DNA from 3 places in the Shewanella sp. M-Br genome. Region 3 is predicted to be linked to each of the others. Evidence: predicted binding sites of a transcription regulator. Region 3 holds the regulator's gene; each other region holds the start of a gene.

Region 1 (4,293 bases), on a different contig from region 3:
CTCTTAAGGTCGGCATAAAAAACTGCTCATAGTGGCGCTCAAACTGTAACTCGAGAAAACTCTCAACTTGATGATCTTCACCGATCTTAGCCTGCCACTTAGCATTAATTTCCCGCGCCAGAGTGTTACCTAAGGCGTTAATGTCTGAGAGATCAGGCTCGCTGCCAAGCCAGACAAAGGTCGAATCCGTATCGCCGTAAATCACTTGATAGCCCATCTCTTCTATCCATGTGCGGGTTTGTTTCATGATTTGATGGCCACGCATAGTGATCGAACTTGCTAACTTTGCATCATGGAAAACACAACCTTGAGAACCTAAAACCCCATACAACGAGTTCATGATAATTTTTATCGCTTGGGATAAAGGCGCATTGTGCTCACGTTTGGCCTTTTCGCGCTGCTCAGATAATGTTTGGATAAGCTTAGGTAAAATGGGCTGTTGCCGACTGAAACGCCCACCGAGAAATCCCGCAACACAGTCAGACTCTGGCAATTGCAAACCTTCAATTAATCCCTTAGGGTCGATCAAAAAGGTACGAATAATGGAGGGATATAGACTTTTAAAATCGAACACTAAAATATGCTTATAAAGTCCCGGTACAGAATCCATCACATAGCCACCGGGGCTTTCGATCCCATCACTCGCAGGAGCATCGGGAGCGACGTAACCTGCTCGATGTAGATGCGGTAAATACAAATGATTAAATGCCGCCACCGAAGCCCCAACCCGCCCCAACTCTAAACCTGTTAGTTCAGCTCGCGCGAGGGCGAACTCCCATAATTGAGTGTGAGTAAAAATATCCCACACCAGACGGCTGTCAGTAAGATTGTAATGCGCTAATGCTTGTTTGTGGGCCTTAAACAGCTGATCAATTTCTTCAACGCGATTATCCACGTTATGAATGGCCTTGCCTTCACCTAATAATTTCCGCGAAACAAATTCCAACGAAAACCGCTCAAAATGATAGAAAGCGGCTTTAAGCCAATCGATACCATCGAGTACCACACGGCCCGGTAAAACTAAGGTTTCTGGCCGAAATTTATTATCGACTTTCCACTCAAGCTTTGCCCCTCCGCGGCCAATGGTGAGCGGAATACGGTGTAATAATGCCCGGCGTGACAAGAGTGCGAGGTCAAAACTCACCACTGACCAACCTATGACAAAGTCAGGATCAAACTCATGGAACCACGCGATTAATCGATGAATGAGTGCAGCCTCATCGGCCACCCATTCAATATATTCGGGAGAGTTTGATTCAGCCTCACCCACCATAATCACTTTTTCATAAGTCTGCTTGAGACTGTCTTGCTCTTCGTCTAGGCCACTGTATTGACCATATAGTGCAACCGAATAGAGTAAACCCTCAAAGCTACATTCAAAATCCAGTGAGATACAGCGCAAATGTACAGCCGTTAAAGGGGCAATACTCTTAGCCCGCTCGGCGATAAACACAGGCAGCGAATTAGCCTCAAAACTGTCGCTAGTCGGCGCGTGTATGTTACTCGTCGCAGAGAAATGCCCTAAAAATGCCACATCCAGCGCCACAAACCGCTCGATTAAATAACGCTGTTCAGGGCGAATGTCGGCTTCAAATAAAGGGATGTCGGCATCTTTAGCGATGCGCTGTAAGGTACGTAAGCTGTTGCTCGATTTAGCATAAACACCACTAACCGCGCCGCCTTTAAAGCTTTTGAGTGCTAACGGTACAAACCGCAATGCTTGACCCGGCGTTTGCAACTGCAAAGCCGTGACATCAGTTTGATGACAAAAACAAATGTGTTCAGTGCCTTGCACTTCCACCTGCACAGGGCCTTGGGCGGTAGCCAGATAATACTGCAACACTAAACTCCCATGACGATGAATCGCATGGCGTGTTAAGACTCGACCTTGTACACTAACGGCCGCGGTAGCCTCTGACTTCATCGCATGGGTTCCCAAATCGCGTAGCTAGTCAATTTAGATGGTTCCTCAATTTAAATGCCGCCAAATGGCAGAAAAGTTTCTTAGGCTATGCAATCACTGTTATTATGTACAGCATTAATTCGATAAAGTAGTGACGCATGTTACCTGACAATGTAAAAACCCAGATCCGCGCCATCTATAAAGATATCGCTACTGCCTTGCCTAATTTTAGGCCGCGTCGCGAACAAAACTATATGGTGGCGGAAATCTCTAAGACCCTCGCCGGCGACTATGATAAAGATAGGCGCATCATTGTGGTCGAAGCAGGCACTGGGATCGGTAAATCATTGTCTTACATCCTCGGTACCATTCCACTGGCATTAGCGAGCAAGAAAAAAGTCTGTATCGCCACCGCGACCGTTGCCTTACAAGAACAATTACTGCATAAAGACTTGCCCTTCTTCCTTGAGCAATCCGGCTTAAATTTCCGCTTTGGCCTAGTAAAAGGTCGACAACGTTATGTGTGTCTATCGAAACTGGCGATGCTCATCGGTGACGACAACAGTACACAAATGGCCATGTGGCAAACTAAACCTGACAATAGCCAAGTGGCTATGATGCATGGCCTGTTAAAAGACTATAACGAAGGTCGCTGGAACGGCGAAATCGATACCTTAGCCGTGCCGCTGCCCGATCACCTGTGGCAACAAATCGCCTGCGACAAACACAGCTGTCATCGTCAAGTGGCCAGCCACAGAAATTGCCCGTTTCATAAAGCCCGTGAAGATGTCGATACCTGGGATGTACTCATCGCCAACCACAGCTTGTTATTCGCCGATTTAGAGCTAGGTGGCGGCGTGATTTTGCCCGATCCCGAAGACGTGTTTTATGTTATCGATGAGGCACATCACTTACCGATTGTGGCGCGGGATTTCTCCAGTGCTCAAGCCACGCTGAGGGGCGCATGCGACTGGCTCGAAAAAATTGGCAAAACCTGCGCTAAGTTGCAAAACCAAATAAAGAGCAACAACATTATTGCTCCTGCGCAGGCGATGCAGGATCACTTAGGCGATCTTATCGCCCAGCTCAATCAAGTGGCCCACTATTGCGATACCCAGACCAAACACTTTGCCAATCCTGAAAACCGTCTGCGTTTTGAGCACGGCAAACTACCAGAGTCATTACTCATTCTGGCCGAAAACCTTGCAGTGACCTCTAATCTTGCCCTCAAGCAGTTTAATAAAATGCTGTCACTGCTGGCAGAGGCGATTAAAGATGGCGACATTCCTAAACATCAATCCGAAGCACTATTAGCCGAAACTGGATTTATGCTGCAAAGGCTCGAGAATCTACAAAAATTGTGGAAGATGATGGCCAAGGAAGATAAACATAAAGGTGCACCTATGGCGCGCTGGGTTGAGCTCATCACAGGTAAACAAGTGGATTATCTGTTTAGCGCCTCACCTATCGAAGTCGGCTTTATGCTGGAATCCATGCTGTGGCAAAAGGCCGCAGGCGTAGTCTTATGTAGCGCCACGCTGCGCGCACTCAATAACTTCGACCATTTCGTACATCAGGTGGGGTTATCACTCAACGATGGCAGTCGTTATTTAGCCTTACAATCGCCCTTCGATTACCCCAATAATGCGACTCTTTATTTACCCAAAATGCGCACTGAGCCGACGGATGATGCCTATACGGCTGAACTTGCCGAACAAATCATCACCCTTATTGAAGGCGAAATGGCAACCTTAGTGCTATTCGCCTCCTACTGGCAGATGGAAAAAGTGGTTGAATTACTTGAAGGTAAACTCACCACTGAACTACTTATTCAAGGCAATGCGCCACGGCAACAATTATTAGAAAATCATAAAGCTAAATGCGATAAGGGCGAACCAAGCATCTTGTTTGGCACCGGCAGTTTTTCTGAAGGTCTCGACTTGCCCGGCGATTATCTGACTAACTTGATCGTCACTAAACTGCCCTTTGCCGTACCAACCTCGCCCGTTGAGCAAGCGCATGCAGAATATGTCAAAGTCAAAGGCGGTAATCCCTTCTTACAACTAACGATTCCAGATGCTTCACGTAAGCTTATTCAAAGTTGTGGTAGATTACTGCGTAAAGAGCAAGATTATGGCCGAGTGACCATTTTAGATAGGCGGTTAGTTACTAAACGCTATGGCAAGTCCTTACTGGACGCCTTACCGCCCTTTAGACGTGTTATAGAGTAGGATTAAAATTTGGAGTTGTTACTCGAGCCCAGTCATTGGGCCCTGTTGGCAGTCATAGGTCTTATCGCTGGATTCATTGATGCCGTCGTGGGTGGCGGTGGCCTATTGTCAATCCCCGCACTGTTAACCTTAGGCATTGCGCCGCATACCGTATTAGGC
Region 2 (4,293 bases), on a different contig from region 3:
CTTGAAGCGAACTTGAGCGCCCGCTGAAATGCCCATGTTTTCGGCTGAGGTTAAGGTCAAGAAACGCTTCTTCGATTGCAGTAAATCAGGCGCTTTGGCTTGTAAGGCAAAGCTGCTTGGTACCGCGCTTTTGGTGTTGATGCCTGGCAGGAAGTTGATCACGCTACCTGTCAGTAAGCGTTCTGGATTCTTAATGCCTGAGAGGGAAATATCAGCACCTTCAAGCCAAAACACGCCGTCGTTAGTTAACAGTGAACCGTATTGAGGTTCAAATTTAGCCACTGCTGTAACACCATTGGAAGTGAGTTGTTTACTTAAAATACTGCCAATGCTCATGCCGCGATAAACGATGCGGGTACCTTTGTCGACACCGTTAGCGTCAGCCATGGTTAGGTTTATTTCTATGCCGCCAAGGGCGGTGGTTTCTGAATCATAAAGCGAAAAAACGTCACCGTTTTTAGCTATGTCTGCTTTATCGTCAGAGCTGAAACTCACGCCGCCAGCCAGAATGGACGCCAAACTCTCTGAACTGACTTTAACCCCAGTTAGTGAAGCATCAATTTTGACGCCAGAAACATTCCAAAAGTGAGAATTTTTCTTCACTAACCGCGCATATTGCTCTTGAATGAAAGCGCTGATAATGACCCTTTGATTGCCATCTAAACGATAGCTGACCACGCTACCCACGGGGATTTGGCGGAAAAATATTGGCGAGCCAACATCGAGCGAACCGAGTTTATCGGAGGTCAATTCGACCATCACACCTTCTGAGCCGATTTGCATCGGCGGCGGTTGGCGTTCTGCCTCGAAGAAGGTTGATGCATTGCCTTTACCGGGTTGAATAGCAATGTAGTTACCGGAAAACAGCGCATCTAAGCCTTCAACACCTGTAATACTTGCTTTAGGTGTGACAAGCCAGAAGAGGGTTTCTTTATTCAAGAAAGGCTTAGCGCGGTAGTCCATCATGACCTTGACGTTCACGCCTTTGAGATCGTCATCTATGCCAATGTCTTTAACTTTACCGACAGTCAAACCCTGGTATTTGACTAAGGTTTTACCCACATCAATCCCTGTGGCGCTCGGAAAGTGAATTTGAATTTCAACCCCCGATTCTTTAATGCTCTTAATGCCCAGCCAAGCACCTAATGCCAACGCGACAATAGGAAGCAGCCAAATGGGCGAAAAGAGTTTTTTCTTTACAACTTTCGGCGATTCAATTTGTGTCATCTTGAGGTTCCAATCGATCCCAGAGTAAACGAGTGTCTAAAACTTTTGCGGCTAACTGAGTTAACAGAATAACCAAGGCAAATGCGGTAGCCGCAGGCGCGGGTTTCGCGTCGAGTAATTGTCCCATGTTCACTAATGCCACTGTGATTGAGATGACAAATAAATCGAGCATTGACCAGCGGCCAATCCATTCGATGATGTGAAAACCCACCATCAATTTCTTTTTTGAAATCGGAATGTCAAAGCTGATCGCACACAGATAAATGGATAAGCCGATGATTTTAATCCATGGTACTAAAATACTGGCGGTAAACACTATGATGGCAATAGGCAGCATATCTGAATGCACTAAATGCAAAATGCCTGAAAAAATCGTGTCGTGCCGCACTTGGCCTTGGTTGGTCAGCATAGTGATAGGGTAAATGTTGGCTGGCACCAGCAAGATGGCAGCGGTAATCAACAAAGCCCAACTTTTTTGCAGGCTGGAATAGTCTCTGACGTGCAACTCGGTTTCACAGCGCTGACAGTGCGTGAGTTCACTGCTGTTGAGTTGGCTACACACTTTACAGAGACATAGGCCGATATCTTTACCTTGTTGTTTCATATCAGCTATGACCTTCCAATAACGTCCACATATGTTCTAAGTCGTATTCTCTTTGTAGAAACAAGGTCACGAGAAACAGCATAGTGAAGCAAAATGTGCCCATACCAAAATAAATGTCCGAAAAATCAGATAGCTGAAATGATGAAACTAAGAAGCTGATCACATAAATTTCCAGCATAGTGAGCTGCGATAAGACGCCATGAAATTTTAACAACTGCTTCAATGAGTTACGCCAAAAAAGGCTACTTAATCCCCATTTCACAATTAAAATCTGTGTCAATATCGATAACAGTAGTAAGCCAGGGCCTATCACAGCGGCGGCAAGTACGGCTACACCTACAACCCAATAGCCTTGGTCAAATACTGCAAATGCCCCTTGGAAAACCGTGGTAGTACGAATACTACCGAAAAAGTGGATCTCGAGTACGGGTAAAAAATTAGCAGGGAAATAAAACACTAATGCCGAAATACATAGGGCTAACATACCATTCACAGAGCAGTATGGCGTGTCATAAAGTGCAGTGCTGCAACGAGGACAGATTGCTCTAACGCCGCTAGGCAAGGCACGTTTGCGGACTGCTAAATCGCAGGAGCGGCATAGGGTTACTGAATTTTCTGCTGCGTTTTCATGCATATAAAAATATATATTAGCCTAATAGGAGTCATAACAGCGAGATCGGTGCAAAGTGTCGTGCTAGTTAGCTGTTAAGCCACGTCTAGCGCTTTATAATCTTGGCAACGAAAGTACGCTAATAATATCAGATTAATCAGAACACTTGCATCACAAGTTCAATCTATGTCACTCTAGTTACTGTATATAAAAACAGTGCGAGGGCAGTCATGGCAGTAATAACACAGTTTGTCGTGGTCAGAGAAGGGGTTGAAAAGATGACATTCACATCTAAGAAGGAGGCTGATGCCTACGATAAGATGCTCGATATCGCCGATAACCTTATCCCCTTCATTCAAAAAGCTGATTTGGGTATAGATGAAAGTGTGGGCGAAAAGCTCGCATTCTATTTTGCTAACAATAAAGATGAGCTGACGAACTTGCTTAAAGGCGCCGTTCAGGTTAATAGTACGCCAACGAATCCGCCTGCAGCGAAAAAAGCGGCTAAAAAGACCGAAGCAGCAGAATAAAATTGTTAGGAAATGTAATGAAATCGAAATTTTATGAGTCACTTAACCGTCAAGCCTTGGCCTTGTTGGAAGGGGAAGACGACCTTGTTGCGGCGATGGCGAATTTTTCAGCCTTGCTCAATGATAATTTGACTGAGCTGAACTGGGTGGGATTCTACGTTATGCGTGGCGAACAACTAGTATTAGGCCCGTTTCAAGGTAAAGTGGCTTGTACACGCATTCCGTTAGGAAAAGGTGTGTGTGGTACAGCAGCATTCACTAATCAAACTCAGCGAGTGGCTGATGTCCATCAATTTGATGGTCATATTGCCTGTGATTCTGCCAGTAATTCTGAAATCGTTGTGCCAGTTCGTGCGCAAGGTAACGTGGTTGCCGTGCTCGATATTGACAGTCCTATCTTCGATCGTTTCGATGAAGAAGACCAAAAGGGGCTGGAATTACTGGTTAAAAGTTTTGAAAACTGCCTATTTGATTAATTTGCGTACAATAACGCATAATTCATAGTCGCAATCGGTGGCGTGCGCCTTATAATATGCGCCTGCACGCATTAAGCTGGTTTGATTGGCATGCAATGAATAAGCTTAGTGTTTTGAGCTGTCAAAATTTGTTAAGGTATATTTTTTAACTTTAGTAAACGCGGCTAGGATGCTAATTTGTACGTTGACTCAATATTGAGTTTAACGAAGATAAACGACATGTAAGAAGCTGATATATATCACCTCGAATCGATGTCCCTTTTTGACTGTGGAAGTAATGATGGAATCAACAGAAAAGTTGACCGACACCAATGCAATTTTGGCGTATTTGTATGAAACATTTCCTTTGTGCTTTATTGCTGAAGGTGAAACTAAGCCATTAAAAATCGGATTGTTTCAAGATTTGGCTGAAAGGTTGGCTGATGATTCTAAAGTCAGTAAAACTCAGCTCAGAGTTGCCTTGAGACGTTACACCAGCAGCTGGCGCTATTTAAAGTGCGTTAAAGCAGGCGCACAACGCGTAAATCTGGATGGCGAACCTTGCGGCGAGTTAGAGCAAGAGCACATTGATCATGCTCAAGCCATGTTGAAAGAGAGTCAGGATAAGGCCAAAGCGAAACGTGCAGCACTTGCACCTAAGCCCGCGGCGAAGAAAGCACCTAAAAAGGTGGCCGTTCCTCAGCGTCCTAAAACTGAGCGTCCTGCTAAGCCTGCACCAAAAGCTGCAGCGCCAGTCGTCAATTATGTTCAAGCACAATTGACTGATTTAACGAAAAAACAACGCGTCAATGTTAAATTAGGTATGACACCCGTAGCCGGTGTGATTACTGACATTAACAAGGAAGA
Region 3 (4,293 bases):
GCCATTTCCATTGGGAACCCGTGACTTTTACGGTGAGTTCGGCGTTACTGGGATCTTCCATTGCGATTAAAGTTTTTGTCGCTGGAATCGCCATTAAGATCAAAATGATAAATGGCAGAATCGTCCAAGCGATTTCAACTTTAGTGCTTTCGTGAAAGTGGGACGCGACAGCGCCTTTGGATTTTCTGTGGTTGATCATGGCGTAAATCATCACGCCAAAGACCACTAGGCCTATTGCGCAGCAGATATACAAGATGGTCATGTGCAAGTGATAAACCTTGCCACTGATCTCGGTCACGCCAGGGGTCATGTTGAACCGCATGTCCGCGGCGGTCAACGGTGGTGCGAAAAGCACCACGAGTAAACAATACAACAATTGCTTCACAAGACTTCTCCTCTGCCAATTGCGAATAGCAACTACAAAGAAGAGCAACACAGTAAGTCTCAACTCTATGCAAACTCTTCAGTTCCCAAAAAAGCTTTTTTGACTTCAACGTGCGTTGGCGGCTGTTACTTTTAATCAAGTATTGTTACTGCTGGTAATTAGCCACGCTGGCACATACTGCTGAAATAAATCTGTTCTCTATTTTTAGTGGCGCTTCGAGTTCGATAAATACTCGATTCATTGACCACGGAAGGTGATATATCATCACCGACTTAACCAACCATACTTGCTGTTTAAATATTGATCAAGATCACTTATTTATCTAATTATCTGAAAAATTGCCAAAAAAAAGCCTCACATTCATAGGTGAGGCGGCTTTCAAGGTAAAAAATTAAATGAATATTTAGTGTACAGCGCTAAAAAAAGATTGCTGACCGAAGAGATTGCCTTGCTCAATGCGTACGTCGGCATGTAAGTGACTGTTTACGTCTTCAAGCACTATGCCCATAGCTCGGGCACTTTTAGCCACGATTTGTAGGCGTCGATTATCCCGCGCATCCAATGATTGAGTCCAAGTAATGACTGCACTGGACGTACCACTTGTCAGGGCTTTCTCCATCGCCCACAGGGTTTCGACTTCATCTTTAGCATGTACCAGTAAGACTCTATCCATACGCACACCTGCGCTGGCGAGCATTTGCTTGTAGCCAATACTTGGAGGGTTGATGAGCACTAACCAACGGCCCTGTTGGCTTAACTGAGCGAGTTGTGCACTCAGATGAATTAATTCTTGGCGACCTTGAGTCTTGGTTGGCATACAGGCGATAGGCGCATGGTGCCAGTCATAGTCGGCATCACGGACTTCATCGAGCCACAAGCCCGGATGGCGGGGGGCATTGCCAAGTAGTTTATTCATAGCCAATCTCCATTACGGATCACACCGACGGCGAGTCCTTCAATTGTTAAACTTTGGAAGCCTAAATCCACTTTAATCGGGGAGTAATCTTCATTTTCGGCATGTAGATAGACCACATTACCTTTTTTTTCGAAACGTTTAACAGTGACATCGTCATCGACTCTAGCGACAACCACTTGACCATTTCTAGCTTGTTCTACTTTATGAACTGCCAGCAAATCACCTTCGAGAATGCCGATATTTTTCATGCTGTCGCCTTTTACTCGCAGTAAAAAATCGGCGGCGGGATGGAACATGCTTGGGTCGACTTGGTAGTACTGTTCAACATGTTCTTGGGCGAGGATAGGTTCACCCGCGGCCACTTGGCCGATGAGCGGTAAACCTGTTTCAGTCAAATCTTCGATTTCCGCAGGCAGACGAATGCCCCGAGATGTGCCTGGCATGATCTCAATGCAGCCCTTTTTTGCCAACGCTTTAAGGTGTTCTTCAGCCGCATTGGCGCTCTTAAAACCTAAACGGGTTGCGATTTCTGCCCGAGTGGGTGGCATGCCAGTATCGGCAATATTTCGTTTAATTAGCTCTAAAATTTCAGCTTGGCGTGGCGTCAAAGGTCTCATGGTGTTTCCTGTTTTTCTATACAGTTACTGTTAGTATATACAGTATTATTTGCAGCGCAAGTATTAACCACTTTTTAGCTATGTTGGAGAGAATTAGCGAATATTGCCCATAGTCTGGTATTCTATCGGGCTAGTAAACGCACTTAATTGCATAAGAATAATGCCTAAACACGACTCTCTTTGGTTGAAATCATTACGTTGGATCCAAAAACACTTAGTGCACACTATTGTGGTGCCTCAGGATCCCTTTGCCGATCTGAATCTGGATGCTTCCAGACCCCTTGTTTATGTGATGAAAACAGAATCCCTCAGTGACATCGCTGCTTTGAGCGAAATAACGGCTAAGTTAGGCTTACCAAGCCCTTATGAGCCTCTAGTGGCTAATGGTGTGACTGCGCCTCGGGTTGTCTGTCTTCAAGGACGTAAGCCACTGTTTGGCGAACGTGCTGGTAATGAGCCTTTCCTCGAATGCTTTATGCGTTTGTTAGCCGTGCATAAGGAACGTCCTGAATTGGATATTCAACTTGTGCCTGCGAGCTTGTATTGGGGTCGAACGCCAGGGAAAGAAGACGACACTATGAAGGCGGCCGTATTTGAGCGGGAAAACCCGACTTGGTTGCGCAAGTGCTTGATGATTCTGTTCTTAGGTCGACATAACTTCGTGCAGTTTTCGAATGCCGTATCCCTGCGTTACATGGCTGACGAACATGGCACCGACATGGGGATTGCCCATAAGTTAGCACGGGTTGCGCGCGTGCATTTCCGTCGTCAACGTAAAGTAATGACAGGGCCTGTGCTGCCAAACCGCCAAGCACTGTTTCATTCGTTGCTCAAATCTGAGTCGCTGCGCAAGGCGATTCAAGAAGAAGCGGCCAGTAAAAAGATTTCTGAGACCCAAGCGCGCGAGACGGCTATTGAGTATCTCGATGAAATCGCTGCCGATTACTCAGACAGTTTAGTGCGTATTGCCGAGCGTTTTTTAACTTGGCTGTGGAACAAGCTTTACAGCGGGATCAACATTAAAGGCGCCGAGCAAGTTCGCCAGCTGCACCACGATGGCCACGAAATTGTTTATGTGCCTTGCCATCGCAGCCACATGGATTACCTGCTGTTATCGTATATTTTGTATTATCAAGGCATGGTTCCGCCGCACATTGCTGCCGGCATTAACCTCAATTTCTGGCCCGCGGGACCTATGTTCCGTCGCGGTGGTGCCTTCTTTATCCGCCGTAGTTTTAATGGCAACAAGCTGTACACCGCAGTATTTCGTGAGTATTTAGATCAGCTGTTTGCTAAAGGTTATTCGGTGGAATACTTCTCCGAAGGTGGTCGTTCACGTACTGGCCGTCTGTTGGCGCCGAAAACTGGCATGATCGCCATGACGATGAACAGCGTACTGCGCGGTATTGAACGTCCTGTCACACTTGTGCCTGTGTATTTAGGCTATGACCATGTGATGGAAGTAGCGACTTACCATAAAGAGTTAAGCGGTAAGAAAAAGAAAAAAGAATCTGTGTGGCAGGTGTTCGGTGCCATTCGTAAATTAGGTAATTTCGGCCAAGGTTATGTGAATTTTGGCGAGCCTATTACCCTGCAAAATTTCTTAAATGAGCGTGCGCCAAACTGGCGTGCTGAGTTGGCCGATGATCCCGAGCAGAAACCAAGTTGGTTAACGCCAGCGGTAAACGTGCTGGCTAATCGGGTGATGACGCGTATCAATGATGCCGCAGCCGCGAGTTCTGTGACTTTGACTAGCTTAGTTTTACTGGCGACAGATCAAAACGCCTTAGAACGTAGTCTGCTGGAGCGTCAGCTTGATTTGTATCTGACCCTACTCAAAAAAGTGCCTTACACTTCTTATACATCTGTTGCCGAAGGTGATGGTAAGCATTTAGTGCAGCAAGGTTTAGAGTTGAACAAGTTTGTTGTTAGTGCCGATCCTTTAGGGGAAATAGTGTCTATCGAAGCGAGTCAGGCTGTGTCTATGACTTGCTATCGTAACAATATCATTCACTTATTTATTGTTCCTTCATTAATTGCGAGTTGTTTAACCCACAATGAACAGATCCCGCGCCAGCAAGTGGTTTCAATCGTTGCCGATTTTTATCCACTGCTGAAAGCCGAACTCTTCATGGGAATTAAAGACTTACCAGCCTATGTTGAGCAAGTGCTGGATTTCCTGATTGGGCAAGGTTTAGTGGTTGAGACAGATACTTTAGCTGTCGTGCCTGAGCACTCAAGCCAATTATTGTTGTTAGCCAGTTCAGTGAGTGAAACTTTGCAACGCTATGCTATTATTTTCAATCTGTTAGCGAACAGACCTAAGATGGAGCGCTCAGAACTTGAGTCTGAGAGCCATTTACTCGCCCAGCGTT

Evidence for each region. The regulator LexA, encoded in region 3, represses DNA repair genes until DNA is damaged. The targets are predictions, from matches to a motif close to TACTGTATNNNNATACAGTA.
Region 1: a site for LexA is predicted at 2,019-2,038, ahead of dinG (ATP-dependent DNA helicase DinG). Genes of this name have one in related genera too.
Region 2: a site for LexA is predicted at 2,641-2,660, ahead of AAA952_RS02925 (YebG family protein). Genes of this name have one in related genera too.

Annotation. Positions count from the first base shown of each region.
Region 1 covers NZ_BJBV01000006.1:200,965-205,257, forward strand. The annotation lists gene AAA952_RS07020 (DNA polymerase II) at 1-1,924, opposite strand, end outside; gene dinG (ATP-dependent DNA helicase DinG) at 2,062-4,134, shown strand; gene AAA952_RS07030 (sulfite exporter TauE/SafE family protein) at 4,144-4,293, shown strand, end outside.
Region 2 covers NZ_BJBV01000002.1:217,024-221,316, forward strand. The annotation lists gene AAA952_RS02910 (PqiB family protein) at 1-1,227, opposite strand, end outside; gene AAA952_RS02915 (paraquat-inducible protein A) at 1,214-1,831, opposite strand; gene AAA952_RS02920 (paraquat-inducible protein A) at 1,833-2,465, opposite strand; gene AAA952_RS02925 (YebG family protein) at 2,672-2,971, shown strand; gene AAA952_RS02930 (GAF domain-containing protein) at 2,989-3,447, shown strand; gene proQ (RNA chaperone ProQ) at 3,728-4,293, shown strand, end outside.
Region 3 covers NZ_BJBV01000004.1:175,341-179,633, forward strand. The annotation lists gene coxB (cytochrome c oxidase subunit II) at 1-385, opposite strand, end outside; gene AAA952_RS04710 (cell division inhibitor SulA) at 789-1,301, opposite strand; gene lexA (transcriptional repressor LexA) at 1,298-1,918, opposite strand; gene plsB (glycerol-3-phosphate 1-O-acyltransferase PlsB) at 2,079-4,293, shown strand, end outside.